4 regions of the Pseudacidovorax sp. DMC4 genome follow, and region 1 is predicted to be linked to each of the others. Evidence: predicted binding sites of a transcription regulator. Region 1 holds the regulator's gene; each other region holds the start of a gene.

Region 1 (7,424 bases):
GACGACCGCGAATTCACCGCCAACGGCGACGTCAACGACACCGAGAACATCCGCCAGTTCGCCGTCGCCTACCTGCGCAACGAGCAGGACAAGGACCTGCAGGCCTTCAAGCTGCGCTTCGACCAGTACTACCTGGAGTCCAGCCTGTACACCAGCGGCCGGGTCGAGGCGACGGTGAACAAGCTGATCGAGGCCGGCAAGACCTACGAGCAGGACGGCGCCCTGTGGCTGCGCTCCACCGACTACGGCGACGACAAGGACCGGGTCATGCGCAAGAAGGATGGCACATACACCTATTTCGTGCCCGACGTCGCCTATCACATCGCCAAGTGGGAGCGCGGCTTCCACAAGGTGGTCAACATCCAGGGCACCGACCACCACGGCACCATCGCCCGGGTGCGCGCCGGCCTGCAGGCGGCGGGTGTCGGCATTCCCGAGGGCTACCCCGACTACGTGCTGCACACCATGGTGCGCGTGGTGCGCGGCGGCCAGGAGGTCAAGATCAGCAAGCGCGCCGGCAGCTACGTCACGCTGCGCGACCTGATCGAATGGACCAGCACCGACGCCGTGCGCTTCTTCCTGCTCAGCCGCAAGCCCGACACCGAATACACCTTCGACGTCGACCTGGCCGTGGCTCAGAACAACGACAACCCGGTCTTCTACGTGCAGTACGCCCATGCGCGCATCTGCTCGGTGCTGGACAGGGAAGGCGTGGACGCCGCGGCGCTCAAGGGCACCGAACTGGCGCCGCTGGCCACCGAGGCCGCCCAGCCGCTGATGCTGCTGCTGGCCAAATACCCTGAGATGCTGGCCGCCGCCGCGCGCGACTTCGCGCCGCACGACGTCACCTTCTACCTGCGCGAACTGGCCGCGGCGTACCACAGCTATTACGACGCCGAGCGCATCCTGGTGGACGACGTGCCCACCAAGCGCGCCCGCCTGGCGCTGGTCGCCGCCTGCGCGCAGGTGCTGGCCAACGGCCTGTCGGTGCTGGGCGTCAGCGCGCCGCGCAAGATGTGAGAGCCCGCACAATCCCACCCCGGCGCGCCGGTGGCGCTGCAGCAGCAAGGCAATCCATGAGATCCAGACAACAGGGCAATTTCGCCATCGGCCTCATCGTCGGGCTCGTGCTCGGCCTGGGCGTGGCGCTCGGCGTGGCGGTGTACGTCACCAAGGTGCCGATCCCGTTCATGACCAAGACCCAGCCCCGCGCCGCCGAGCAGGACGAGGCCGAGGCCCGCAAGAACCGCGACTGGGACCCCAATTCGCCGCTGTATGGCAAGCAGCCGTCCAAGCCGCCGGCCACGCCGGGTGCGCCGGCCGGCGGCAATCCGCCCGTGACCACCGCCCCGCCGGTGCCGGCCATCGCCGCCCAGCCTGGCACCCCGCCCCAGGCCGCCACGCCGCCGACGGCCGTCACGCCGGCCATGCCGCGCGCGCCGCAGGCAGCCAATCCGCCGCCCTCGGCCGATCCGCTGGGCGACCTGGCCCGCGCGCGCGCCGGCCTGCCCGCCAGCGGCGGCGATGCGGCGTCCGACCCCTTCGTGTACTTCGTGCAGGCGGGTGCCTTCCGCACCAGCGACGACGCCGAGGCCCAGCGCGCCAAGCTCTCGCTGATGGGCGTGGAGGTGCGCGTCACCGAGCGTGAGCAGGCCGGCCGTCCCGTCTTCCGGGTGCGCGCGGGTCCGTACAGCAAGAAGGACGACGCTGACCGGCTGAAGGAACGACTGGACGGCGCCGGCTTCGACGCCGCCCTGGTGCGCGTCCAGCGCTGAGTGCCTTGCCCTGTTGCCGTCGGGCGCGGCAGATCGCCGGAACTCGCTGCCGCCCGACGTGCTCTGTGTCTGCATCCCTGTTGGAGAAATCGCTTGAAACGTCGTGACTTTTCGCTGGCCGCCGCGGCCGTGACGCTGGCCCCCCTGGCCCCCCTGGCGGCCCATGCCCAGACCCCCGCCTCCGCCTTCAAGGCCGGCAAGGACTACGTGACGCTGGGCAAGCCGGCCCCGGTCGATGCGCCGGCCGGCAAGGTCGAGGTGGCCGAGTTCTTCTCGTACAACTGCCCACACTGCGCTGCCTTCGAGCCCAAGCTCGAACCCTGGATCAAGAAGCTGCAGCCCTACGTGGCCTTCCGCCGCATCCCGGTGCCCTTCGTGGGCAACGACGTCGAGACCAAGCAGAAGCTCTACTACACGCTCGAGGCCATGGGCAAGGTCGACGAGTTCCAGATGAAGATCTTCCAGGCCATCCACGTCGACCGCCAACGCATCTTCGGCGACGCCGCCGTGATCGAGTGGGCCGGCAAGCAGCCTGGCCTGGACGCCAAGAAGTTCGAGGAAACCTTCAAGTCCTTCGGCGTCGCCGGCAAGGCCAAGCGTGCCAGCCAGATGACCGAGGCCTACCAGGTGGCCGGCGTGCCCGCCTTCGGGGTGGCCGGCCGCTACTATGTGGACGGCGACTTGGCCGGTTCGCTCGACCGCGCCCTGCAGATCGTGGAGGCCCTGGCGGCCGAATCGCGCAAGGGCTGAGCCGACGCCCCGCCCCAGCGCCCCGGCCCGCTTCGGCGGGCCTTTTCATTGCGGGTGTGCCGCGCGCCCTGCCGACGGTGCGCGCTACCGGAATGCAAGCGCGGGACATTCACCGCGGCCGCCGGTTTGAGACAAAGCCGGGCCTACAATCAAGAGCAAGTTCCGTGCCTTTATGACCCATCCCTCGCACTCCACGATCTCCCTTCCCTGGCGCCGCCTCGGCCGTGCCATGGTCCTCGTGGCCGCGCTGGGCCTGGCCGCCGCGGCCCAGGCCGAGAAGGCCGACCGCAACCAGCCGATGAACATCGAGGCCGACTCGCTGCGCTATGACGACCTGAAGCAGACCAGCATCTTCACGGGTCGGGTGGTGGTCACCAAGGGCACGCTGCTCATCCGCGGCACCCGCGTCGAGGTCCGGCAGGACCCGGAGGGCTACCAGTACGGCGTGGTCACCGCCGACCCGGGCCAGCGCGGCTACTTCAAGCAGCGCCGCGATGGCGGCAACGACGAGTGGATCGAGGGCGAGGGCGAGGTCATCGAGTACGACGGCCGCGCCGACACCGTCAAGTTCATCCGTCGCGCCGTCATGCGCCGGCTGACCGGCACCACCGTCACCGACGAGACCTCCGGCCCGCTGATCACCTACAACCAGACCAACGACACCTTCACCGTCAATGGCGCCCCGCCGCCGCCGGGCGGCACCCAGCAGCCGGGCGGCCGCGTGCGGGCCATCCTGTCGCCGCGCAGCACCGAGCCCACGCAGGTGCCGGCCCCCGGCCCGCGCACCGGCGCGCCGCTGCGCCAGAGCGGCTCGCTGTCGGGCCAGAACGGGGGCAGCCGGTGAGCGTCGCGGTGCCGGCGGGCGGCAGCCGGCTGCAGGCGCGTGGCCTGCAGAAGAGCTACGGCAGCCGCAAGGTGGTCAAGAACGTCTCGCTCGACGTGCAGAAGGGCGAGGTCGTCGGCCTGCTGGGCCCCAACGGCGCCGGCAAGACCACGTCCTTCTACATGATCGTCGGCCTGGTGCGGGCCGATGCTGGCCAGATCAGCATCGACGGCGAGGCCGTGGAGCACATGCCCATCCACCGCCGGGCGCGCATGGGCCTGTCGTACCTGCCGCAGGAGGCGTCGATCTTCCGCAAGCTGACGGTGCAGGAGAACGTGCGCGCCGTACTCGAACTGCAGGAAGAAGCCGATGCCCGCGGCCGCATGGCGCCCCTCTCGCGCGATCGCATCGAGCAGCGCCTGTCCGAGCTGCTGGCCGACCTGCGCGTCGACCACCTGCGCGACTCACCCGCCCTGGCCCTGTCGGGCGGCGAGCGGCGCCGGGTGGAGATCGCCCGTGCGCTGGCCACGCAGCCGCGCTTCATCCTGCTGGACGAGCCCTTCGCCGGCATCGACCCCATCGCCGTGATCGAGATCCAGCGGATCATCAGCTTCCTCAAGGAGCGCGGCATCGGCGTGCTGATTACCGACCACAACGTGCGCGAGACGCTGGGCATCTGCGACCACGCCTTCATCATCAGCGACGGCCAGGTGCTGGCGCAGGGCACGCCCTCCGAGATCGTCGACAACGCCGAGGTGCGCCGCGTGTACCTGGGCGAACACTTCCGGATGTAGCCAGGGTGCCTGTTTCCGCGTTCCGTCCTACCGGCATCTCTCCTGTGCTGCCCATGGTTGCGCAATCCGTGGGAGGCCGGCCATGAAGCAGGGCCTGTCGCTGCGCGTCTCGCAGCATCTGGCGCTCACGCCCCAGCTGCAGCAGTCGATCCGGCTGCTGCAGCTCTCGACGCTGGAGCTGAGCCAGGAGGTCGAGCAGATGCTCGACGACAACCCCTTCCTGGAGCGTCTGACCGAGGAGGCGCCGCGCGAGGAGTTCGGCCTGGAGGCGGCCGACGCCCCGGTGCCCCGCGACGAGCGCGAGGACGGCACCGACTACGCCGCGACGGCCAGCGCCAGCAGCACGTCGAGCAGCAGCAGCGACACCGCCGTGGCAGAGGCCGACGCGCCCGCCACCGAGAGCGTCGACGCCGAGCCCGACTGGGACGGCGACGGCACCGTGGAGTTCTCGCCCGACGACAGCGAATGGGGCGGCGACGCCCCGGCGCGCAACAACAGCAGCAGCCAGGACGACGACGAGCGCGCCGACGCCACCGAGCTGGCGCGCAGCCAGGAGTCGCTGCAGGCCCACCTGCACCGCCAGGCGCTGTCGCTGCGCCTCACGCCCGAGGACTCGGCCGCGCTGCGCTTCCTGATCGAATCGCTCAACGACGACGGCTACCTGGAGGATTCGCTCCCGGCCCTGGCCTCGGCCCTGGCCGGCGACGACAACGACGAGTTCGACGAGTTGATCCACCACTTCCAGGTGGCGCTGGGCCTGCTGCAGAGCCTGGACCCGCTGGGCGTGGGCGCGCGCGACCTGGGCGAATGCCTGGCCATCCAGCTGCGCGCCGGCGCCGACGCGGACGACAGCGACGAGGAAGACCAGGTCCGCAAGGTCGCCCTGGCCATCTGCAAGCAGCCCATGGACCTTCTGGCCAAGCGCGACTTCAAGCGCCTGGCCGTGCTCACCCGCAGCAACGAGGACCTGGTGCGCCAGGCGTCGCAACTGATCGCGCGGCTGGAGCCCAAGCCCGGGCGGCGCTTCGTCGATGTGGAGCGGCACGTGATCGTGCCCGACGTCATCGTCACCCGCAGCGGGCGCGGCAGCAACATCAAGTTCCGCGTGCAGCTCAACCCCGACGTGATGCCGCGGCTGCGCGTGCACGACATCTATGCCGGCGCGCTCAAGTCGCACAAGGGCGAGGGCAGCCAGGCCCTGAGCCAGCGGTTGCAGGAGGCGCGCTGGTTCATCAAGAACATCCAGCAGCGCTTCGACACCATCCTGCGCGTGTCCAACGCCATCGTGGAGCGGCAGAAGAACTTCTTCATCCACGGCGAGCTGGCCATGCGCCCGCTGGTGCTGCGCGAGATCGCCGACGAACTGGGCCTGCACGAGTCGACCATCAGCCGGGTGACCACTGCCAAGTACATGTCCACGCCCTTCGGCACGGTGGAGCTGAAGTATTTCTTCGGCTCGGCCCTGGGCACCGAGACGGGCGGCAATGCGTCCAGCACGGCCGTGCGGGCGCTGATCAAGCAGTTCGTGGGCTCGGAGAACGTCAAGAAGCCGCTGTCGGACAGCCAGATCTCGGACATGCTCAAGGAGCAGGGCATCGAATGCGCCCGCCGCACGGTGGCCAAGTACCGTGAGGCGCTGCGCATCGCGCCGGCCAACCTGCGCAAGGCGCTTTAAAGAGCCGCCGCGTTCCTGGCCCGTGCGCGGGCCGGGGCTTCCGATCGGCGTGCCGGCGAATCGCGGTGGCCGGCCACCTCATTTTTTCGGACGACGAAGCCGTGAACGAACTGATCCTTTTCCTGCCCTGCGCCGCCGGCGTGGAAGACCTCCTGGCCGCCGAGGTGCATGCCATCACCGGCCGCAGCGGCGACGACCTGCGGGTGCTGCGCGGCGGTGTGCGGGTGATGGGCGCCTGGCGCGACGTGCAGGCGCTCAACCTCAAGAGCCGGCTGGCGCAGCGGGTGCTGGTGCAGCTGGCGCACCGGCCCTATCGCAGCGAGGCCGACCTGTACGAAGCCGCCTCGGGCATCGCCTGGGAGATGTGGTTCCAGCCGCGCCAGACCTTCAAGGTCGAGCTCACGGCGCAGGGCAGCCCGCTCCAGAGCCTCAACTTCGCCACGCTCAAGATCAAGGACGCCATCGCCGACCGCTTCCGCGCCCGCGCCGGCGGCGTGCGGCCCAGCGTGGAGACGCGCTTTCCCGACGTGCGCGTCTTCGCCCACCTGACGGCCGAAGAGGTCACGCTCTACATCGACACCAGCGGCGAGCCGCTGTTCAAGCGCGGCTGGCGCGTGGACAAGGGCGACGCTCCGCTCAAGGAGACCCTGGCTGCGGCCATGCTGGCCGCCAGCGGCTGGTGGGATCCGGAGACCGGTGCCGTCTCCGACCAGCCGCTGTACGACCCCTGCTGCGGCAGCGGCACCATTCCCATCGAGGCCGCGCTCCTGGCCGCCGGCGTGCCGGCCGGTGCCTCGCGGCGCTTCGGCTTCGAGGCGCTGCTGCTGCACCGCGCCGAACTCTGGCGCGCGATGCGCGAGGAGGCGCTGGCTCCCGCCGACGCGCGCGCTGCGGGCTCGGTGCGGGTCTTTGGCAGCGACGTGTCGCACCGCATGGTCGACTTCGCGCAGCGCAATGCCGAGCGCGCCGGCGTGGCCGACCGGCTGCAACTGCGCGGCGGTGACGCGCTGCAGCGCATGCCCCCGGTCGAGGGCGGCGGCGTGATCCTGCTCAACCCGCCGTATGGCGAGCGCATCGCCGTGGGCGGCGTCGCCGGCGCCAACGCGGGGCGGCGCGGGCCGGGCGGGCGCGAGGTGGCGCAGACCGAATCGGGCGCCGACGGCGGCGATGACTTCTTCCCGCAACTGGCCACGCACTGGAAGCGCAATTTCGCGGGCTGGACGGCCTGGGTGCTCACGCCCGACATGAAGCTGCCGCAGCGCATGCGCCTGAAGGAGTCGCGCCGCGTGCCGATGTGGAACGGCCCCATCGAATGCCGGCTGCTGCGCTTCGACATGGTGGCGGGTTCGGCGCGCACGGCGCCAGCGGCATGACGCCGCGTCAGGGACGCGCGCGGTGAGCCGCATGGCGGCGGACATGGGCGGGCCGGTCTCGTCGGCTGCGGGCGGTGCCGAGGTGGATGCCGCTGCGCAACCCGAAGTGACCGCCGTGGTCATCGACACCAACATCGTGCTCGACCTCTTCGTCTTCGACGATGCTGCCGCCAGGCCGCTGCGTGCGGCGCTGGAGGCCGGCCAGCACCGGTGGCTGGCGACGGCCCCGATGCG
Region 2 (7,424 bases), on a different contig from region 1:
TTTGTCAGAGCCCTGGGCCCAGACGCAGGCGCGCAGGGCAGGATCGATGGTCAGGGCGCTGGCAGCGGCGGCCTGCAGCACGCGGCGGCGGCTCAGCGGGGCGGGGCGGTTGGCGTCGGTCATGGGCAGACTCCGGGGCAAGAAGGGCGGCGAAGGGGAAAAACAAAAAGGCGTCCTCGCCGCGCCGGCTCCATCGCATGCGGTGCATGCCATGGAGCCAGCGGGAGAGGACGCCTTTGTCCTGTGTCCGGCCTGCCTTGCCCGCCTTTGGGCGCCGCCTGCCGGACGACCGTTTCCGGTCTGTGGTCAGGACTACGCAAGCGGTGTGCCAGGATGGGCTGATGGGCGGTCCAAGGTGGCTTCGTCAGAGGGAGAAGGGCCGGACAGGGCTTGCCGAGCCCACTGCTGCAGGCGTCCCCGGGCGACCGTCATGCGCCACGGACGTGCGCCGCGGATTGCTGCTGTGCACCAAAAGCAGCTGTGGTGCGGGCGTCAGCGCCGGTTCTGTGTCAACCTGGGGCGCGGCTGCGCAGGGGCCCGGCTCAGCGCGGGGCGCTGCCGCCCAGCGGCAGGAAGTCGGCCATGGCCAGCACCGACTCCGCCACATCCACCAGGCGGCGGTTCTGGTTCATGGCGGTCTGGCGCAGCATCTTGTGCGCCTCTTCCTCGCTGAGCTGGCGGTGGGCCATCAGCAGGCCCTTGGCGCGCTCGACCACCTTGCGCTCGTTGAGCGAGGCGCGCACGGTCTGCAGTTCGTCGTTCATGGCCTGCAGGCGGCGCGACTGCTCCTGCACCATCTGCAGCACCGAACGCTCGAGGTTGCGACCGTAGCCGGTGGCGGGCGCTTCGGCGGTCTCGGCCGTGGCGTCGGCGAAGAAATCGCCGGGCGTCACGGCCTTGGCCTGCAGCGCCTCGTAGCGTTGCAGCTCGGCGCTGGCCTGCTCGATCTTCCGGCCGCACAGGGCGCGCAGCTCGCGCGCCAGGCCGTCCTCGATGGCCTGCATGGCGTCGATGCGGCGGGTGCAGCCCTCGAACCACAGCGGGCTGAGGTTGGCGTCCAGCACCGTGCCGGCGGGCGAGGTGCAGCCGATGCGGCGCAGGCGTTCCAGTTCGGCCAACTGGGTGGGTGCCTGGCTGGCCTGCCACTGGGCGCGCAGCGTCTCGTCGCTGAACTCGCAGAACAGGCCGAAGCAGCGCTCCTGCGATTCGATCAGGTGCAGCCACTGCTGGCGCTGGGCATCGTCGTTGCCGCCGCGCAGGAAGGCGGCGGCGCCAAAGGCGCGCTCCTGGCCGGCGAATTCCTTGCCCTGCATGAAATTGAACATGGCGACCAGCCAGCGAGAGATGTCCGGGTCGGTGGCGCCATCGGCCGCCTCGAACACCACCGCCAGCAGGCCGGCGATCAGCTTCACGAAGGCGGCGGTGGAGACGTCCGGCCCGATCGACAGCGCCTCGATGCGCGCGCGCAGGGCAGGCAGGGCGTCCAGCCCCTGCAGCACATAGGCAACCCGGGGAAAGAGGCGCGAGCCGCCCGCCAGCCGCCGCGGGTCGTCCACCAGCGGATCGAGGGCGGCGCGGACCTGCTGTTCCTTCGCGCGGCAATCGGCCATCTGTGCGGCCCGCTCGGCGGCGAAGCGCTGGCCGCCCGAGCCCAGGAAGACATTGGTGATGCCGCGCTCGCGCTGCAGGGCATGCACCAGCCGGCCCAGGGTGCCCACCAGCTCGCTGGTGCGGGCGAGCTGGTCGAGCTCGTCGATCTCGCAACGGCGGGCGGCGATCAGGAAGCCAAGGCTGGTCGTCATGGGTGAGGCGGCAATGAAGCAGGAAAACGCGGGGGCGAGAGCATGCCGCAAATTCCATGCCCCTCGGCCTGCAACCCCGCTGGCTCGCCGGCCTTGCACGCCGGGCCGGCGCAGGGGCATGGGGTTGCCGCCCGGCCCCGCGCGGGAGCGCCGCCTACACTGCCGCGATGCGCATCCTGGGCATCGAATCCTCCTGCGACGAAACGGGCGTGGCCCTCGTCGAGACCCTGTCCGACGGCGGCGTGCCGCGCCTGGCCGCCCACGCCCTGCACAGCCAGATCGCCATGCACCAGGCCTATGGCGGCGTGGTGCCCGAGCTGGCCAGCCGCGACCACATCCGCCGCGTGCTGCCCCTGACCGAGGCCGTGCTGGCCGAAGCCGGCTGGACGCGCGCCGACATCGACGTCGTCGCCTTCACCCGCGGCCCCGGCCTGGCCGGCGCGCTGTTGGTGGGCGCGGGCGTGGCCTGTGCGCTGGGCGCGGCGCTGGGCCGGCCGGTGCTGGGCGTGCATCACCTGGAAGGGCATCTGCTCTCGCCCTTCCTCAGCGTCGATCCGCCGCAGTTTCCCTTCGTCGCGCTGCTGGTGTCCGGCGGCCACACGCAGCTGATGCGGGTGGAAGGCGTCGGGCGCTACGAGCTGCTGGGCGAAACCATCGACGACGCTGCCGGCGAGGCCTTCGACAAAAGCGCCAAGCTGATGGGCCTGCCTTATCCGGGCGGGCCCTGGCTGTCGAAACTGGCGGAGGGCGGCGATGCGCAGGCCTTCAAGCTGCCACGGCCGCTGCTGCACAGCGGCGACCTGGATTTTTCCTTCGCCGGCCTCAAGACGGCGGTGCTCACGCAGACCAAGAAGCTGGGTGCCGAACTGGAAGCCCGCAAGGCCGACCTGGCCGCCTCGACCCAGGCGGCCATCGTCGAGGTGCTCGTGCGCAAGTCGTTCGCGGCGCTGGAGCGTACTGGCCTCAAGCGCCTGGTGGTGGCCGGTGGCGTCGGTGCCAACCGGCTGCTGCGCGAGCAGCTGAATGCCGCCTGTGCCAGGCGCAAGGTGCGCGTGCACTACCCGGAGCTGGCGCTGTGCACCGACAACGGCGCCATGATCGCGCTGGCCGCGGCCATGCGCATCCAGTCCGGCCTGTCGCAGCCGGAGGCGCGCTACGCCTTCGACGTCAAGCCGCGCTGGCCGCTGGATGCGCTGGCCGAGGCGGCGCCACCGTCGCCGACGGCCTGAGCACGCTCGATCCGCGCACCAGCAGCTCGCCTTCGAGCACGATGCGCCGCGGCGGCCGGCCGGGTTCGGCCATGCGCTGCAGCAGCAGTTCGGCCGCGGTCCGGCCGATGTCGGCGGTGGGCTGGGCCATCACGGTGACGGCCGGCTCGGGCAGGGTGGTCCAGTCGTTGTTGTCGAAGCCGGCGATGGCCACGTCCTCGGGCATGGCCAGGCTGGCCTCGCGCACCGCCTTCCAGGCCCCTAATAGAAGAAGGCCGTTGGTGGCCAGCAATGCGTCCGGGCGCTCGGCCTGGGCCAGCAGCGTGGCGGCGGCCGCCTGGCCTTCGGCCGCCAGGGGGCGCAGGGCCACCACCTGCGGCTGCAGGCCGGCCTCGCGCATGGCGGCCTCGTAGCCGGCCTGGCGCTCGCGGCCGGTGCTGCTGCGCGAGCCTGCCAGCAGCGCGATGCGGCGGCAGCCCTGCGCGATCAGGTGCTCGGTCAGGCGACGGGCGGCAGGGGCGTTGTCCAGCAGCACCAGGTCGCTGGGCGTGCTGCCTTCGGGCGCCCGGTCGACCATCACCACGGGAAAGGGGTGCTGCCCCGCGCGGAATCGCCGCGTCAGCTCCAGCGTGGGCGAGAGGATCACGCCGCTGGCCTGCTCGTCTGCCATCAGCTCCAGGTAGGACTGTTCCTTGGCCGGGTCTTCGTCGCTGTTGCACAGGATCAGGCGCAGGCCGTGGCGGTAGGCGATGTCTTCCACCGCCCGGCTGATCTCGGTGAAGAAGGGGTTGCGGATGTCCGAGACGATCAGCCCGATGAGCGAGGCCCGCTGCTGCCGCAGCCGCCGCGCGGCCAGGTTGGGCCGGTAGCCCAGCTCGTCGATGGCCTGCTGCACGCGCTGGCGCAGGTCGGGTCGCACCGCCTCGGGGTGGCTCAGCACCCGCGAGACGGTGGTGGTGGAGGCGCCGGCGCGTTCGGCGACGTCCTTGATGCTGGCGCTCTGGCGATGCGGCAGGGGCTGCGTCATGGGTGAAGGCTGAAATCGATACCAGGATTCTGCATTCCGAGGACGGCGAGGCGATGAAGGTTCTATCGCCTGAATCTCGGTGTTTACCCTGATTTTTGAGACATATCAGCGGGTTTTGGTGGACAGCCGGGCGCCCGTTTCGATAATTCCATCATTGGTATCGATTCCAAAACTTTCAGGAGACGGTATGGATCTTCCCGTGCAAGTCCAACTCGCCGCCACGGTCGCCGACCGTGAGGCTGCCATCCGCGCCGCCGGCGCCCTGCTGGTCCAGGCCGGCTTCTGCGACCCCGCCTATGCCGACAGCCTGCTGCGTCGCGAGCAGGTCGCCACCACCTACATGGGCCGCGGCCTCGCCGTGCCGCACGGCATGGTGGAAGACAAGGGCCTGGTGCGCCGCACCGGCCTGGCCGTGGTGCAGATTCCGGGCGGCGTCGCCTGGGACGCCCCCGACCACCGCGTGCAGCTCGTGGTGGCGGTGGCCGCCGCCTCCGACCAGCACATCGCCGTGCTGCGCCGCCTGACGCGGCTGATGGCCGACTGCCAGCGCCTCGAAACCCTGGCCGCCACGGCCAATGCGGACGAGATCGTGGCCGCGCTCACCCGCGACGGCGCCGCCCCCGTCGCCACCGCCGTGCCCGAAGACCTGCCGATGGCGCAGGACGTGGTGCTCGACTACCCGAACGGCCTGCATGCCCGCCCTGCCACGCAGTGGGCGCAGGTGGCCTCGCGCTTTCTGGCCGAGCTGCGCGTGCGCCATGGCGACACCGTAGCCGACGCGCGCAGCATGCCCGCGCTGCTGGGCCTGGGCGCAGGCCGCGGCGCGCGCCTGCGCATCTCGGCCGCCGGCCCGGACGCCGCGCAGGCGCTGGCCGCCCTCAAGGACGTGATCGTCCGTCTGGCGCAGGACGAAAAACGCCAGGCCGAGCAGGCCGCCGCCCGTGAGAAGCAGGCCCACGGCCTGGGCCGCGAACTGGCCGGCTGGCAGCCCGAGGCACGCCAGCACATCGGCGGCATCGCCGCCAGCCCGGGCCTGGTGATCGGCACGCTGGTGATGGCTGACGCGCCCGCGCTGGAGGTGCCCGACCAGCCCGGCCAGGGCGTGGCCGCCGCCGCCGCGGCGCTCGACGAGGCCCTGGCCGCTGCCGAGGCCGAGCTGGTTGCGCTGGCCGAAGGCGCGCGCCGCAAGAACGCCGCCGAGCAGGCCGGCATCTTCGAGGCGCACCGCCAGATCCTGGCCAACCCGGAACTGCTGCGCGACGCCACCCGCTTGGTCGTGCAGGGCCACGGCGCCGCCTGGTCCTGGCGCCACGCGTTGGCCGGCCATGTGGCGGCCCAGCGCGCCGTCGCCGACCCGGTGCTCGCCGCCCGCGCCGCCGACCTGCAGGACGTTGGCGACCGCGTGCTGCGCGCCCTGGTGGGCGAGGCCGGCGCCGCCGCGCACGACCCGTCGCGCTGGCCCGCCGACAGCCTGCTGCTGGCCGACGACCTCTCGCCCTCGGTCACGGCGCAGATCGACGTGCAGCGCGTCAAGGGGTTCTGCACTGCCCGCGGCGGCCCGACCGCCCACACCGCCATCCTGGCGCGCGCCCTGGGTCTGCCGGCCGTGGTGGCCGCCGGTCCCGGCGTGCTCGCGGCCCGCAGTGGCGAGCGCGCCATCCTCGACGGCTACCGTGGCCAGCTGCACATCGGCCCCAGCGACGAAGCGCTGGCCCAGGCCCAGGCCATGATCGACCGCCTGGCCCGCCGCCAGGCGGAAGAGGCCCGCAGCCGCCTGCAGCCCGTGACTACGCTGGACGGCCACGGCCTGGAGATCGCCGCCAACATCAACAAGCCCGAGCAGGTGGCCAAGGCACTGGACCACGGCGCCGAGAGCGTGGGCCTGATGCGCACCGAATTCCTCTTCCTGGAGCGCGACCATGTGCCCGATGAAGAGGAGCAGTACGCGGTCTACCGCGACATGGTGCGCGCCCTGGGCGGCCGTCCGCTGATCGTCCGTACGCTGGACATCGGCGGCGACAAGCAGGTGCCGCACCTGGACCTGCCGGTGGAGGAGAACCCCTTCCTCGGCCTGCGCGGCGCCCGCCTGTGCCTGGCCCGCGACGACCTGATGCTGCCGCAGCTGCGCGCTCTGGTGCGCGCCGCGCAGGAAGGGCCGCTGTCGCTGATGTTCCCCATGATCAGCACCCTCGACGAAGTGCGCCGCCTGCGCGAGCGCCTGGCCGAGGTGCAGCAGTCGCTGGGCCTGGCGCCCGAGCAGGGCGGCCGGCGCATTCCGGTGGGCATCATGATCGAGGTGCCCTCGGCCGCCATGATGGCCGACCGCCTGGCGGCGCACGTGGACTTCTTCTCCATCGGCACCAACGACCTGACGCAGTACGCGCTGGCGGTGGACCGCCAGCATCCGCAACTGGCCACCATGGCCGACAGCCTGCATCCGGCCGTGCTGCGCCTCGTTGCGCAAACCGTGGAAGGCGCCCGCCGCCACGGCCGCTGGGTGGGCGTGTGCGGCGGCCTGGCCGGCGAGCCGCTGGGCGCGGCCTTGCTGGCCGGCCTGGGCGTGCAGGAATTGAGCATGAGCGTGGGCGACATCGCCGGAGTCAAGGCGCTGCTGCGCCGCCACAGCCTGGCCGAGCTGCAGGCGCTGGCGAAGTCGGCGCTGGACATGGACGACGGCGGCGCCGTGCGCGCCCTGGCCGCGCAACTGCGCGACACCGCGCCGGCTGGCGACGAGGTGGCGGCATGACGTCCACCGCGATGCAGCTGATCACGGTCACGCCCAACCCGGCGATCGACCACACCGTCTCGCTCGACCGGCTGGAGCCCGGCGCCGTGCACCGGGCCCGTGCCGAGCAGTTCGAGGCCGGCGGCAAGGGGATCGGCGTGGCGGCCGTCGCCGCAGCGCTGGGCCTGCGCACGGCCGCCTCGGGCTGGCTGGGCGACCAGAACCCGCATCTCTTCGAGCACGCCTTCGCCGAGCGCGGCATCGCCGACGCCATGGTGCGCGTGCCGGGCCGCACCCGCACCAACATCAAGCTGGCCGACGCCGCGCGCGGCGACAGCACCGACATCAACCTGGCCGGCATCGCCTTCGACGCCCAAGCTACCGCGCAGGCCGAAGCCGCGCTGCTGGCGCGCCTGGCGCCGCTGGTGGGCGAGGGCACCTGGTGCACCCTGGCCGGCAGCCTGCCGCCCGGCGTGGGCGTCGAGAGCCTGCTGCGCCTGGCCGAGGCGCTGCGCGCCAGCGGCGCCCGCCTGATGGTGGACACCGGCGGCAAGGTGCTGGGCGAGCTGCTCGACCGCCTGCCCGCCGCGCCCGACTTCCTCAAGCCCAACCGCGCCGAACTGGAAGAGCTGGTCGGCCAGCCGCTGCCCGCTGCGGCCGAC
Region 3 (7,424 bases), on a different contig from region 1:
GGTGGAGTCGGGCCGCAGCTCCAGCGGATCGAGGAAGGGATCGTCCAGCCGCTTGATCAGGCCGTGCACCGGGCGAAGGCCCTGCAGCGTCTTGAGATACAGGCGCTCGTCGCGCACGGTGAGGTCGTTGCCCTCCACCAGCGTCACGCCCAGGTAGCGCGCCAGATAGGCGTGCTCGAAGTAGGTTTCGTTGTACGGCCCTGGCGTCAGCAGGGCGATGTGCGGCGGCGAGCCGGCCGGGCACATGCGCTGCAGGCCGTCCATCATGGCCGTGTAGGTGGCGGCCAGGCGCTGCACCTGCAGCGACTCGAAGGCCTGTGGAAACTGCCGCGACACGGCCAGCCGGTTCTCCAGCAGGTAGCCCAGACCCGAGGGCGCCTGGGTGCGCTGGGAGACGACCCACCAGTTGCCGTCCGGCCCGCGCGCCAGGTCGAAGGCGGCGATGCGCAGCCACGTGTCGCCGGGCGGCTTCACGCCGTGCATCTGGCGCAGATAGCCGGGATGGCCGCGCACCAGGGCGGCGGGCAGCAGGCCTTCCTGCAGCAGGGCCTGCGGGCCGTACACGTCGGCCATCACGCGGTCGAGGATGCGCACGCGTTGCAGCACGCCGGTCTCGATCTGCGCCCAGCTGCCGGGTGGCACGATCAGCGGGAAGAGGTCCAGCGACCAGGGCCGCTGCGGCCCGTCGGTGTCCGCATAGACGTTGTAGGTGACGCCGTTGTCGCGGATCTGGCGTTCCAGGCTCAGGGCCCGGCGCGGCAGGTCGGCGAAACCTTCGGGGCCCAGTTCCTCGAAGAATTGCGTCCAGGCCGGCGTCAGCGTGCCGGCGGCTTCGTCCGGGGGCGTGGGCGCTTCGTCGGCCTCATCGGCGACGGGCTCTGCGGTGGCCAGGGCAAGCGCGGGGGCAGCGGTGGAAACCGGGCCGGCCGGCGGCACAGCCGGCCGCTGCGGGCTCGTGCGGCCACGCAGTTCGTCGAAGTGGCCCGGCTCCGCCGCGGGCGCCAAGGCGGCCGCGAAGGCGGCTGGTGTTTCCAGCCCCTGGGCGTCGAAGAGAGAGTCGTTCAGCGGATCCACAGCCGGCGGATTGTCACATCGGATTCACAGAGGACCGGCGGGCGCCCGAGGGCGGCCCGCTGACCGTGATCGATTGCACGACGGCCCGGCGTGGCGCAGAGCCGCGGCGCACGCCAGGGGCGGCCGCACCGGCCGCCCGCGGGCCAGGCCGCGGCCCCGGCGATCACCGCCGCAGGTCCAGCGTGAACGGGAACTCGCGGCTGCCCACCACCTCGATGTTGGCCGGCGGCGTGCGCAGCATGCCGGGCGTGTGGCCCATGCGCGAGAAGCGCGCCAGGCGCCGGCTTTCGGCCTCGTAGGCATTGACCGGGAAGGTGGTGTAGTTGCGTCCGCCCGGGTGGGCGACGTGGTACTGGCAGCCACCCAGCGAGCGCTTCATCCAGGTGTCGACGATGTCGAAGGTCAGCGGCGCATGCGGATGGATGGTCGGGTGCAGCGACGAAGGCGGGTTCCAGGCCTTGTAGCGCACGCCGGCCACGTACTCGCCGGCCACGCCGGTGGGCTGCAGCGGCAGCACCTTGCCATTGACCGTGACGGCATAGCGGCTCTGGTTGAGGCCGGTGACGCGCACCTCCACCCGCTCCAGCGAGGAATCGACATAGCGCACGGTGCCGCCGGGCGCGCCCTGTTCGCCCATCACGTGCCAGGGCTCCAGCGCGTTGCGCAGCGACAGCTCCACACCCATGGCCTGCACCTCGCCGACCAGCGGGAAGCGGAACTCGAAATGCGGCGCGAACCATTCGGCTTCGAAGGGGAAGCCCGCCTGGCGCATCTCGGCGATCACGTCGTCGAAGTCCATCTTGACGAAGGTCGGCAACAGGAAGCGGTCGTGCAGCTCGGTGCCCCAGCGGGTGGCCGGCGCCTGGTAGGGCGTGTCCCAGAAGCGGGCGATGAGGGCGCGCAGCAGCAGTTGCTGCACGATGCTCATGCGGGCGTGGGGCGGCATCTCGAAGGCGCGCAACTCGAGCAGGCCCAGGCGGCCGGTCGGGCCGTCGGGCGAGTAGAGCTTGTCGATGCAGAACTCGCTGCGGTGCGTGTTGCCGGTGACGTCGATCAGGATGTTGCGCAGCGTGCGGTCCACCAGCCAGGGCGGCATGCCCTGACCGTAGAGCTCGCGGTTGCGCACGATCTCCTTGATGGCGATCTCCAGCTCGTAGAGCTGGTCGTTGCGGGCCTCGTCCACGCGCGGCGCCTGGCTGGTCGGGCCGATGAACATGCCCGAGAACAGGTACGACAGCGAGGGATGGTTGTGCCAGTACAGCACCAGGCTGGCCAGCAGTTCGGGCCGGCGCAGGAAGGGGCTGTCGGCCGGCGTGGCGCCGCCCAGCACGAAGTGGTTGCCGCCGCCGGTGCCGGTGTGGCGGCCGTCGGTCATGAACTTCTCGGCCGTCAGGCGCGTCTGGAAGGCCGCGTCGTAGAGGAACTCGGTGTGCTGCACCAGCTCGCCCCAGTTGTGCGCGGGGTGGATGTTGACCTCGATCACGCCCGGGTCGGGCGTGACCTGCAGCATCTTGAGGCGCGCATCGCGCGGCGGCGGGTAGCCTTCGAGCACGATCTGCATGCCCAGCTCTTGGGCCGTGGCTTCGACCGCGGAGAGCAGGTCGAGGTAGTCCTCCAGGAAGGCCAGGGGCGGCATGAAGACGTAGAGCACGCCCGAGGCCTGGCCCACCTTCTCGGCGGCCGGGCCGTTGGCGCGGCGCGGGTCGCGCGCTTCCACGCACAGGGCCGTGCGCGTGATCCAGTGCGCCGACTCGCCGCGGCTCGGGAAGCGCACGTTGGCGCCGTCCGCCACATGGCGCGCGCTGCCGTCGCCGGGGGCCACGTCCCCGCCGGTGGCACCGGTCGCACTCGGCGGTTGCAGGCGCACCGTGGCACTGGCGCTGCGCGGTGCGCCTTGCACATAGGCAACGTCACCGGCTGCGGCGCCCATGCCACCCTGTCCCCAGGCTTCGGCATAGCGGGCCCGCAGTTCGGCGGCCGGGGGCAGCGCGGCCTGCGGCGCATGCGGATCGCGGTCGATCAGGTAGGGGAAGTCGCCCTTGGCCGCCCAGGGCTGCGAATCCAGCGGCAGGCGGTAGCCCATGGGCGAATCGCCCGGGATCAGGTACATGCGGTCGTCGCGTAGGAACCAGGGGCCGGTCTTCCAGCCGGCACCGGCCAGGGACGGGTTGTCCGTCGCGTTGGAGGAGGGCTCCAGCGGCAGCACGTAGCCGATCACGGCATCGAGCTTCTGCGTGAACACGCGGCGCAGGCGGGCGCGCTCCAGCTCATCATCCAGGTTGGACTCGAAGGGGTCGACGTTGACCGGCAGCCGGCGCTCGCGCCAGAGGTAGTAGTAGACGTCCTCGTAGCCGGCCTGGATGAAGCGCTCCGACAAACCCAGCTTGCCGGCCAAGGTGCGGGTGAAGCGCTCGGCGTCGGCGCTGGTGTAGTGGGCGGGCTTGCGTTCGTCGGCGAAGAGGGCGGGGTTGTGCCAGATCGGCTGGCCGTCGGCGCGCCAGAAGATCGACAGTGCCCAGCGCGGCAACTGCTCGCCTGGGTACCACTTGCCCTGGCCGAAATGCAGGAAGCCGCCGTGGCCGTATTCGGCGCGCAGGCGGTCCACCAGTTCGGTCGCATAGCCGCGCTTGGTGGGGCCGAGGGCGTCGGTGTTCCATTCGGCGGCGTCACGGTCGCTGGTGGCCACGTAGGTGGGCTCGCCGCCCATGGTCAGGCGCACGTCGCCAGCGGCCAGGCGGGCATCGACCGCCTCGCCCAGGGCCAGCACCTCGGCCCACTGGTCGTCGGTGTAGGGCTTGGTGACGCGCGGCGATTCGTAGATGCGGCTGACGACCATCTCGTGGTCGAACTCGACCTCGGCCTCGTCCACCAGGCCCTCGATGGGCGCGGCGCTCGACGGGTTGGGCGTGCAGGCCAGCGGGATGTGGCCTTCGCCGGCCAGCAGGCCGGAGGTGGCGTCCAGGCCAATCCAGCCGGCGCCGGGCAGGTAGACCTCGCACCAGGCATGCAGGTCGGTGAAGTCGACTTCGGTGCCGCTCGGGCCGTCGAGCGACTTGACGTCGGGCGTGAGCTGGATCAGGTAGCCCGACACGAAGCGCGCCGCCAGGCCCATGTGGCGCAGCAACTGCACCAGCAGCCAGCCGGAATCGCGGCAGGAGCCGCTGGCTTTCTCGAGCGTCTCTTCCGGCGTCTGCACGCCGGGCTCCATGCGGATGAGGTACTTGACGTCCTGCTGCACCTGCTGGTTGAGCTGGACCAGGAAGTCGATGGTGCGCTTCTCGCTGCGATCGATCTTCTCGAGGTAGGCCGCCACCAGCGGCGTGGCCGGCTCCGTCACCAGGTAGGGCGCCAGTTCCTCGGCCTGCGCCTTCGAGTACTTGAAGGGCACCGTCTCCGCGTGCGGCTCGAGGAAGAAGTCGAAGGGGTTGTAGACCGCCATCTCGACCACGAGGTCGACCGTGACGGTGAACTCGGTCGTCTTCTTCGGGAAGACCAGCCGCGCCTGGTAGTTGGCGAAGGGATCCTGCTGCCAGTTGATGAAGTGCTCGGCCGGCTCGACGCGCAGCGAGTACGAGATCACGTTGCTGCGACAGTGCGGCGCAGGGCGCAGCCGCACGACCTGCGGGCCCAGTTGGACGGGCCGGTCGTACTTGTAGCGTGTGACGTGGTGGAGGGCGGCGTGGATCGACATGGGACTCGGTGGTTTGGGCTTATTCTGGTGACGGCGCGCGTGCAGCAATGACGGGCCCGAGGGCGCATGCTAGCCGAGAAGCAAGCAAGGACTGCGCCATCGGCCCTCCCCATGCGGCGGGCCCTTCAGGGAGAGAAACAGGCTTGAACACAGGCAGGGTGGCGGTGCACGCACGAGGGTGCCTGCGCGCCGTGACGGGGTCATGGCGGGGCAGGGGATGGCCGGGTCTGATGGCGGGGCTGGCCGGCGCCATCGTCGGCATCGCGCTGCAGCTGCGGCAGCCCGCGCTCTGGCCGGTCGGGCCCTATGCCGTGGCGGCGCTGGTGGGGCTGGCGGCCTGGCTGCTCTCTGGCCTCCTGCCTGTGCAGCGCCATCGCGCCGGCCTGCTGCTGGCGCTGGTGGCCGGCTTGGCGGTGGGATTCGCCCAGACGGGCTGGCGTGCCGTTGATCGCCTGGCCGGGGCGCTGGCGCCGGCCCTCGAAGGCCGCGATCTCATCCTCCAGGGGCGCGTGACGGGCATGCCGCAGCGGCGCGATGGCGGCCTGCGCTTCGAGTTCACGACCGAGGGCGAGGCGCCGCTGCCGGGTCGGCTGATCCTGTTCTGGCCGGACGCCGTCGCGTCGCCCGCGCCGTTGCATGTGGGCGAGGGTTGGCGGTTGCCGGTACGGCTGCGTGCACCGCACGGCACGCTCAATCCGCACGGTTTCGACTACGAGCTCTGGCTGTTCGAGCAGGACATCCAGGCGACCGGCTCGGTACGACCTGCGCCGGCTCCCCTGCGACTGCAGACGCCCTCGTGGTGGGAGTTGCCGCTCGAGCGTGCCCGTGAGGCCGTGCGCGACCGCATCCTCGAACGCACGGGCGGCAGCAGCGCGGGCCGGGTGGTGGCGGCGCTGGTCACCGGCGACCAGTCGGCCATCGCGCCGGCCGACTGGACCGTTTTCCGCCTGACGGGCGTCGCCCACCTGATGAGCATCTCGGGCCTGCACGTGACCATGTTCGCCTGGCTGGCGGCGGCCGTGGTCGGCTGGCTCTGGCGGCTCAGCCCGCGATTGATGCTGCGCTGGCCGGCCCAGCATGCCGGTCTGGCCGGCGGCGTGCTGCTGGCGGCCCTCTACGCGGCCTTCAGCGGCTGGGGGCTGCCTTCGCAGCGCACGGTGTGGATGCTCGCGCTGGCCGTGCTGCTGCGGCTGTCGGCCCGGCGCTGGCCCTGGCCGGTGGCATGGCTGGTGGTCTTCGCGCTGGTGGTGGCCATCGATCCGTGGGGGCTCATGCAGGCGGGCTTCTGGCTCAGCTTCGTCGCGGTCGCCGTGCTGTTCGCCACCGATGCGGGGCCGGCCGTGGGCCCGCAGGGGCGGGGTGCGGCATTGCGGCGCCTGCTGCGCGAGCAGGGCGTGGTGACCGTCGCGCTGGCGCCGTTGGGGCTGATGCTGTTCCAGCAGGTCTCGGTGGTGGGCCTGGCGGCCAACCTCCTCGCGATTCCAGCCGTCACGCTGGTCGTGACCCCGCTGGCCATGGCAGGCATCGCCGTGCCGGCCTGCTGGGATCTGGCGGCACTGGCGGTGGAGGCGCTGCGCAGTGCGTTGGCCTGGGCGGCCACGCTGCCTGGCGCGACCTTCAGTGCGGCCGCACCGCCGCTGTGGGCGGCGGCCGCGGGCGTGCTCGGCGGCATGCTGCTGGTCATGCCCGGCCCCTGGCGCTGGCGGCTGCTCGGCTTGCCGCTGGCGCTGCCGGTGCTGCTGTGGAAGGCCGAGCCCGTGACGCCCGGCGACTTCGAGGTGCTGGCGGCCGACGTGGGGCAGGGCAGTGCGATCGTCGTGCGCACGGCGGGCCATGTGCTGCTGTTCGACGCAGGCCCGCGCTATGGCCCGCGCAGCGATGCCGGCGAGCGGGTGCTGGTGCCGCTGTTGCGCGCCCTGGGCCTGCGGCTGGACCGGCTCCTGCTGAGTCACCGCGACACCGACCACACCGGCGGCGCCGAGTCCGTGCGCGCCGCCCAGCCGGCGGTGGCCGACTTCGGCGCTCCTTGCGCACGCGGCCTGCGCTGGCGCTGGGAAGGCGTCGATTTCGAGGTGCTGCACCCCGCGCCCGAGGCCGCCCAGCCGCTGGCCCAGCGCAATGCCGATTCCTGCGTGCTGCGCATCGACAACGGCCGCGCCAGCGCCCTGCTGACCGGCGACGTCGAGCAGGCGCAGGAACTGCAACTCGTGCAGGAAAGGGGCGACAGTCTTCGCACCGACCTGCTGATCGTGGCCCACCACGGCAGCCGCAGCTCGTCCAGTTTGCCCTGGCTGCGTGCCGTGCGGCCACGCGTGGCCGTCGCCCAGAACGGCTGGCGCAATCCCTTCGGCCACCCGGCGCCCGAGGTGCGGGCACGCTACCTGTCCGAGGGCATCCCCTTCTTCGAATCCGCGCGCTGCGGGGCGGCCCATTGGCGCAGCACCGAGCCGGATGCCGTCCGCTGCGAGCGGGTGCATGCAGCCCTGTACTGGCACCACCGACCGCCGCCGCCCGAAGGTCAAGAATGAAAACTTTTGCGCACGGTGGGGCCGGGAGATGGCCTTGAACTTGCTAAGCTATGGCTCAAGGAGATTGGTCGTTCCATGCACAAGTTCGATGAAATGTATGAGCGGCTCCCCTACGAAGGGGCCGCGATCCG
Region 4 (7,424 bases), on a different contig from region 1:
CAATATTCGTAAATAAACACAAATTAATTGCTCGCGGAATTTGACCAAATTTCTGGCAGAAAATAAGCTCTTATCCATTCGCACCGATGGATGACGAATATCCCGCTGATATCCTGTTGAGCGCCGCTCCAAGAATCAGAAGCGGAATTTCAAAGGGAGTTGATCTGTCATGGATATTCGTCATTCGCGCCCACGCTCGCAGGGCTTCACCCTCATCGAGCTGATGATCGTCATTGCCGTCCTGGGCATCCTCGCGTCGATCGCCATTCCCCAATACACCGACTATTCCTCGCGCGCCCGCGCCGCGGCGGCATTGTCGGAATTGACGCCATTGAAAGGTTCGGTGGTCGCTTGTGCCACCGACCTGGGGACATTCACCGGCTGCAATGCCGGAACCAACGGAATTCCGTCGACTTTCACCGCCACCAAGAATGTCACCAGCAACTTCGGCATTACCAATGGCGTCATCACCGCCACGACCGGCGCCACCACCAAGGGGGGCGTGGCGCTCACGGTCACGCTGACGCCGAGCCAGGCCGACGGCGCTGCGAACCTGGTCTGGACCACCTCGGGCACCATCTGCAATGACACGCGCGGGCTGCGCGCGGGCCAAGGCGGCTGTGCCGACGCGGCCGCGACGCCTCCGGCATCGGGCGGCTGACGCCGGCGGTACCTCGGACCTTCGGTGGGCGCCTCTGGCGCCCTTTTCTTTTTGACCCGTGCCTACGCCACTGGCGTCGTGGGGGCAGCCGCCTCACCGACCGTGGCCGGCTGGCTCACGCGAGCCCGGAACTCCCGCGGCGAGCAGCCGCAGGTGCGCGCGAAGACCCGGCTGAAATGCGCCGGATCGTCGAAGCCCAAGGCCTCTCCCACGGCGGTCACGCTGGCCGTGGTGTAGGCCAGGTGGCGCCGGGCTTCGCGCATGCGCCGGGCGTCGACCAGACGGGAGATGGGCAGGCCCGTGGCAGCGCGGGCCACGCGGCTCAGATGGGTCGGCGTGACGGCCAGCGCGGCCGCGTAGTCGCTTACCCGCCAGCCAGAGGCGAAATGCCGTTCGAGCAAGGATTCGAAGCGCCGCAGCAGGCGCGATCCAGCCAAGTCCACCGCCTCGGCCTGCGCCACGCCCAGCGCCTGGGCCGCCAGACCGAGTACGGCGGTACCCAGGCCCCGCAGCACCAGGGCGCGCGCGGGATGCATGGGCGCCACGAAGGCCTCGGTGAGCGCGGCCAGCAGCGTGCCGAGCGTGGCTGTGCTGGCCTTGTCCACGGTCTGGGCCGAGGCGCGCGAGAGCAACGAACGCGCCTCGGGAATCGCAGCCAGTTGGGCGTCCACCAGTTCGTCCGGCAGGCTCACAACCCAACCCTGCGTGCCTGGAGAGAAGGCAAATGCGTGGACCTCGCCGGTCGGCACGTTCACCAGCGTGTGGCGGCCCAGCGGCGCCGGGCCGGCTTCCAGCCAGGCCGTGCCCTGCCCTTCCTGCAACCACAGCAGCTGGTGCAGCCGATGGTGGCGATGGCGGGCCAGTTCCCAGTCGTGCAGGACGGAGCGGGCGGCGATGGTCTCGCAGTGCAGCAGGTCGGGCAGGTCGCCCGCCTCGCCGAAGAGCGCATAGGAACGGATGGCGGGAGCCTTGGCGCCTGGAGCATGCATGATGTTCGAATCGTACAAGTCCGGACGCGTTCGATCCATTCCGGCGGGGGCGATGCAGCGCCAAGATTCGGACCAGCCGGCGAGGGCTGGCGACCGTTCCAACCAGGAGACTGCATCCATGAAAACCCAGGTCTGCATCATTGGCGGTGGCCCTTCCGGCCTGCTGCTGTCCCAACTGCTCGATCTCAAGGGCATCCGCAACGTGGTGCTCGAAAAGCACAGCCGCGACTACGTGCTGGCGCGCATCCGCGCTGGCGTGCTGGAGCATGGCTTTGCCGAGTTGATGCGCGAAGCCCAGTGCGGCGAACGCATGGACCGCGAGGGCGAGATCCACCACGGCTTCTTCATCTCCCACGACGGCCAGCTGGATCGCATCGACCTGCACAAGTATTCGGGCGGTCAGTCGGTGGTGGTCTATGGCCAGACCGAACTGACACGCGACCTGTACGAAGCGCGCGACCGCGCGAAGGGCCAGGTGGTGCATGACGCGCAGGACGTCCAGCCGCACGATCTGGACACCGACGCGCCCTGGGTCAGCTACCGCAAGGGCGACGACGTGATCCGCATCGACTGCGACTTCGTCATCGGTGCGGACGGTTTCCACGGCGTCAGCCGCAAGTCGATCCCGGCGGATGTGCTGCGCGAGTACGAGAAGGTCTACCCCTTCGGCTGGCTGGGCGTGCTCTCGCGCACCAAGCCCGTTTCGCCGGAGCTGATCTATGCGCGGCACGAGCGCGGCTTCGCGCTGTGCTCCATGCGCTCGCAGGTGCTGAGCCGCTATTACATTCAGGTTCCCCTCACCGACACGGTGGAGGCCTGGAGCGACGAGCTGTTCTGGGCCGAGTTGCAGCGTCGCCTGCCGGCCGAGGTGGCGGGCCGCCTGCAGACGGGGCCGTCCATCGAGAAGTCCATCGCCCCGCTGCGTTCCTTCGTGGCCGAGCCGATGCGCTGGGGCCGGCTCTTCCTGGCCGGCGACGCCGCCCACATCGTGCCGCCCACGGGCGCACGCGGCCTGAACACCGCCGCGTCCGACATCCACTACCTCTATCACGCGATGGTGGACCACTACCTCAAGGGCGACTCCAGCGGCCTCGACCAGTATTCGGCCAAGGCCCTGGCGCGCGTGTGGAAGGCGCAGCGCTTCTCGTGGTGGATGACGACGATGCTTCACACCTTCCCGCAGAACAGCGGCTACGACATCGCGCTGCAGCGCACGGAGCTGGACTACCTGCTCTCCTCGGAGCGCGCCAAGGGCGTACTGGCGGAGAACTACGTCGGCCTGCCTTTCTAGCGCGCAGCTTCGACGTCCGGCTTCACCCAGCTTGGTGCGCCGCGCGACCCACGGCGGGGCATCCAAGCCCGCCGCAAGCGCCAAGCCCCCGTCATCGGGGGCTTTTTCTTTGGCACGGAGCTTGCGTGAACTGAGCCGGAGCCCCGGCAATGCCGCCGTTGCGGCTCCAGCGCCCCCGCCAATGTCGGCGGAACCCCGCGCAAGCGGTGCCACTGTCGGCGCCTGCTGCACGGTTGTTCCCACACGATCTGCACCTCGCTCTGGCGGCGGCGCCTCGTCCGGCACTTCGGTGGCTGGCCAAGGCGATCCTCCCGCCCCCGCAGGGTGCGCGCAGGACCCCCTCATGAAAATCATCGTTGTTGGCCACGGCATGGTCGGCCACAAGTTCCTCGAAGAGCTCGCCAGCTCACCCCTCGCCGAGGCCGAAGTCACCGTGCTGTGCGAAGAGCCGCGGCCGGCCTACGACCGCGTGCACCTGTCCGAGTTCTTCAGCGGCAAGACGGCTGAGCAGCTGTCACTGGTCGAAGCCGGCTTCTTCGAGCGCAGCGGCTTCTCGTTGCGCCTGGGCACCCGCGCGGTGGCCATCGAGCGGCGCAACAACACGGTCACCACCGCCGATGGCGAAGTGCTGCCCTACGACAAGCTGGTGCTGGCCACCGGCTCGGTGCCCTTCGTGCCGCCGGTGCCGGGCCGCGAACGGCCACACTGCCATGTCTACCGCACCATCGAGGACCTGGAGGGCATGAAGGCCTCCGGCGCCAAGTCGAAGACCGGCGTGGTGGTGGGCGGCGGCCTGCTGGGCCTGGAATGCGCCAAGGCGCTGCGCGACCTCGGCCTGGAAACCCATGTCGTCGAGTTCGCCCCGCGACTGATGGCGGTGCAGGTGGACGAAGGCGGGGGCCGCGTGCTGCGCAGCAAGATCGAAGCGTTGGGCGTGCAGGTGCACACCGGCCGCAACACGGTGGAGATCACCGACGGCGCTACCGCCCGGCACCGCATGGTCTTTTCGGATGGCACCTGGCTGGAGACCGACATGATCGTGTTCTCTGCCGGCATCCGGCCACAGGACGCCCTCGCCCGCCAAAGCGCGCTGGCCGTCGGGCCGCGCGGCGGCGTCGCCGTGGACGCCCACTGCCGCAGCGCCGACCGAAACATCTACGCCATCGGCGAATGCGCCTCCTGGAACGAGCAGCTCTATGGCCTGGTCGCGCCCGGCTACGAGATGGCCCGCGTCGCCGCGCGCCATCTGGCCGGCGATGCCGAGGCCGCCTTCGCTGGTGCCGACATGAGCACCAAGCTCAAGCTGATGGGCGTGGACGTGGCCAGCATCGGCGATGCCCACGGTCGCACGCCGGGCGCGCGCAGCTTCCAGTACGTGGACGAGATCAAGCAGGTCTACAAGAAGATCGTGGTGAGCGCCGACGGCACCAAGCTGCTGGGCGCCGTGCTCGTGGGCAATGCCGACGAGTACGGCACGCTGCTGCAGATGGCGCTCAATGGCATCGCCCTGCCCGAATCGCCCGAGTTCCTGATCCTGCCCTCCAGCGAAGGCCAGGCCAAGCCGGGGCTGGGCGTAGACGCACTGCCGGACACGGCGCAGATCTGCTCCTGCAACAACGTGAGCAAGGGCCAGATCTGCGCCGCGGTGGGCGAAGGCGCCTGCACCATCGGCCAGCTCAAGGCCTGCACCAAGGCCGGCGCCACCTGCGGCGGCTGCGTGCCGCTGGTCACGCAGGTGATGAAGGCCGAGATGAGCCGCCGCGGCCTGGCCGTCAACAACCACCTGTGCGAACACTTCCCGCATTCGCGGCAGGAGCTGTACCACCTGGTGCGCGTGGGCGGCATCAAGACCTTCGACGAACTGCTGGCCAAGCACGGCAACGGCCTGGGCTGCGACATCTGCAAGCCGACGGCGGCCAGCATCCTGGCCTCGTGCTGGAACGACTTCGTGCTCAAGCCCGAGCTGGCCAAGCTGCAGGACAGCAACGACTACTTCCTGGGCAACATCCAGAAGGACGGCACCTATTCCGTCGTGCCGCGCATGCCCGGCGGCGAGGTCACGCCCGACGGCCTGATCGCCGTCGGCCAGGTGGCCAAGAAGTACGGCCTCTACACCAAGGTCACGGGCGGCGCGCGGGTCGACATGTTCGGCGCCCGGCTGGAGCAACTGCCCCTGATCTGGGAAGAACTGATCGCCGCCGGCTTCGAGAGCGGCCATGCCTACGGCAAGTCCCTGCGCACAGTGAAGAGCTGCGTGGGCAGCACCTGGTGCCGCTACGGCGTGCAGGATTCGGTGGGCCTGGCCGTCGAGCTGGAGAACCGCTACAAGGGCCTGCGCGCGCCGCACAAGATCAAGTTCGGCGTTTCCGGCTGCACCCGCGAATGCGCCGAGGCGCAGGGCAAGGACGTGGGTGTGATCGCCACCGACAAGGGCTGGAACCTCTACGTCTGCGGCAACGGCGGCATGAAGCCGCGCCATGCCGAACTGATCGCCAGCGACCTCTCCAAGCCGCAGCTCATCGCGCTCATCGACCGCTTCCTGATGTTCTACGTGCGCACGGCCGACCGGCTGCAGCGCACCAGCACCTGGCGCGACAACCTCGAAGGCGGGCTCGACTACCTGAAGAAGGTGCTGATCGAGGACAGCCTGGGCCTGGCCGCCGAGCTGGAGACGCAGATGCAGGCCGTGGTCGACACCTACCAGTGCGAGTGGAAGACCGCAGTGACCGACCCCGCCGTGCGCAGCCGCTTCCGCAGCTTCGTCAACAGCGAGCTGCCGGACGAGCGCATCGTCTTCGTGAAGGAGCGCGGGCAGATCCGCCCGGCCCGCGCCGAGGAGCGCACGGCCGATGCCGCGCCCGCCGCCCGGGAAGCGGACGCCACCGCCACCGAGGCCACGCCCGCCTGAGGAGCCCCGCCATGACCACGACCCTCACGCCCGCATGGACGGCCGTCTGCGCCGTCTCCGACATCCTGCCCGACACGGGCGTCTGCGCCCGCATCGACGACCGGCATGTCGCCATCTTCCGCATCGGCGACGACCGCTTCCATGCCATCGACAACATCGACCCGCAGTCGGGCGCCAGCGTGCTGTCGCGCGGCCTCACCGGCAGCCTGGGCGGCCGCACCGTCGTCGCATCGCCGCTCTACAAGAACCACTTCGACCTGGCGACCGGCGAGTGCCTGGAAGCCCCCCAGCACTCGGTGCGCGCCCATGCGGTGCGCGTGGAGGGCGGCCGCGTGCTCGTCGCCCTCGCCTGACTCCCTTTCCCCTTCAAGATCCCCAAAGGAATCCCATGGCCTACCTTGCCCCTGCCGAGTTCGTCACCAAGATGGTCGACGCTGGTGAATCCAAGCTGTTGATGTCCACGCGCGACACGCTGATCCGCTCCTACATGGCCGGCGCCATCCTGGCGCTGGCGGCCGCCTTCGCCGTCACCATCACCGTCAACACCGGCAACGCCCTCGTCGGCGCCATGCTCTTCCCGGTCGGCTTCATCATGCTGTACCTGATGGGCTTCGACCTGCTGACCGGCGTGTTCACGCTGGCACCGCTGGCCGTCTTCGACAAGCGCCCCGGCGCCACCTGGGGCGGCGTGATGCGCAACTGGTCGCTGGTCTTCGTGGGCAACTTCGCCGGGGCGCTCACGGTGGCCGTGTTCATGGCCATCATCTTCACCTTCGGCTGGTCCGAAGCGCCCAACGCCATCGGGCAGCGCATCGGCCACATCGGCGAGGGCCGCACGGTGGGCTACGCGGCCCATGGCGCCGCCGGCATGCTGACGCTGTTCATCCGCGGCGTGATGTGCAACTGGATGGTCTCGACCGGCGTGGTGGCGGCCATGATGTCCACCTCGGTGTCGGGCAAGGCCATCGGCATGTGGATGCCGATCACGGTGTTCTTCTACATGGGCTTCGAACACAGCGTGGTCAACATGTTCCTGTTCCCGTCGGGCCTGCTGCTGGGCGGCCACTTCACGCTGATGGACTACCTCATCTGGAACGAGATCCCCACCGTGCTGGGCAACCTGGTCGGCGGTCTGACCTTCGTCGGTGCCACGCTCTACTCCACGCACTACAAGACGGCGCCCAAGCGCGCCCAGGCTTGAGCGCGATGGCAGCCCGGAAGGACGCTCGGCCGTCGTGACGGGACCTTCGGAAGCGCTGCCGCGCATCACCCTCGGCCAGCATTCGCTGGCCGCGCCCGGCGGGCACAACCAGGACTTCCATGGCGCAATGCTGCCCACCGGCCACCTGCTGGCCGGAAAGGGCATCGCCCTGGCCATTGCCGACGGCATCAGCAGCAGCCCGGTGAGCCGGGAGGCGGCGCAGACCGCCGTTGGTGCCTTCCTGTCCGATTACTACGCCACCAGCGAAGCCTGGTCGGTGCGGCGCGCGGGCCAGCGCGTCATCGCCGCCACCAATGCGTGGCTGCATGCCCAGACGATGCGCAGCGACGCCCGCTTCGACAAGGACCGCGGCC

The links. Region 1 encodes sigma-54, which starts transcription at its own class of promoters, with help from an activator protein. Its sites were predicted from a motif close to TGGCANGNAANCTGCTTT; they were not measured.
Region 2: ACT54X_RS10400 (nitrate- and nitrite sensing domain-containing protein) is a predicted target of sigma-54. The motif match lies at 1,847-1,864, and genes of this name have one in related genera.
Region 3: ACT54X_RS07105 (transglutaminase family protein) is a predicted target of sigma-54. The motif match lies at 4,847-4,864, and genes of this name have one in related genera.
Region 4: nirB (nitrite reductase large subunit NirB) is a predicted target of sigma-54. The motif match lies at 3,052-3,069, and genes of this name have one in related genera.

What each region holds. Positions count from the first base shown of each region.
Region 1 is NZ_JBQUYR010000006.1:265,343-272,766, reverse strand. It holds gene argS (arginine--tRNA ligase) at 1-1,020, shown strand, start outside; gene ACT54X_RS13440 (SPOR domain-containing protein) at 1,077-1,775, shown strand; gene ACT54X_RS13435 (thiol:disulfide interchange protein DsbA/DsbL) at 1,869-2,525, shown strand; gene lptA (lipopolysaccharide transport periplasmic protein LptA) at 2,698-3,369, shown strand; gene lptB (LPS export ABC transporter ATP-binding protein) at 3,366-4,142, shown strand; gene ACT54X_RS13420 (RNA polymerase factor sigma-54) at 4,225-5,817, shown strand; gene ACT54X_RS13415 (THUMP domain-containing class I SAM-dependent RNA methyltransferase) at 5,919-7,190, shown strand; gene ACT54X_RS13410 (PIN domain-containing protein) at 7,222-7,424, shown strand, end outside.
Region 2 is NZ_JBQUYR010000004.1:358,400-365,823, forward strand. It holds gene ACT54X_RS10395 (CmpA/NrtA family ABC transporter substrate-binding protein) at 1-123, opposite strand, end outside; gene ACT54X_RS10400 (nitrate- and nitrite sensing domain-containing protein) at 543-1,802, opposite strand; gene tsaD (tRNA (adenosine(37)-N6)-threonylcarbamoyltransferase complex transferase subunit TsaD) at 1,970-3,031, shown strand; gene ACT54X_RS10410 (LacI family DNA-binding transcriptional regulator) at 2,970-4,037, opposite strand; gene ptsP (phosphoenolpyruvate--protein phosphotransferase) at 4,225-6,783, shown strand; gene ACT54X_RS10420 (1-phosphofructokinase family hexose kinase) at 6,780-7,424, shown strand, end outside.
Region 3 is NZ_JBQUYR010000003.1:107,782-115,205, forward strand. It holds gene ACT54X_RS07100 (circularly permuted type 2 ATP-grasp protein) at 1-1,074, opposite strand, end outside; gene ACT54X_RS07105 (transglutaminase family protein) at 1,238-4,765, opposite strand; gene ACT54X_RS07110 (DNA internalization-related competence protein ComEC/Rec2) at 4,996-7,293, shown strand; gene ACT54X_RS07115 (circularly permuted type 2 ATP-grasp protein) at 7,369-7,424, shown strand, end outside.
Region 4 is NZ_JBQUYR010000010.1:72,150-79,573, reverse strand. It holds gene ACT54X_RS19125 (pilin) at 170-661, shown strand; gene ACT54X_RS19120 (helix-turn-helix domain-containing protein) at 724-1,650, opposite strand; gene pobA (4-hydroxybenzoate 3-monooxygenase) at 1,769-2,941, shown strand; gene nirB (nitrite reductase large subunit NirB) at 3,285-5,849, shown strand; gene nirD (nitrite reductase small subunit NirD) at 5,861-6,202, shown strand; gene ACT54X_RS19100 (formate/nitrite transporter family protein) at 6,238-7,050, shown strand; gene ACT54X_RS19095 (bifunctional protein-serine/threonine kinase/phosphatase) at 7,085-7,424, shown strand, end outside.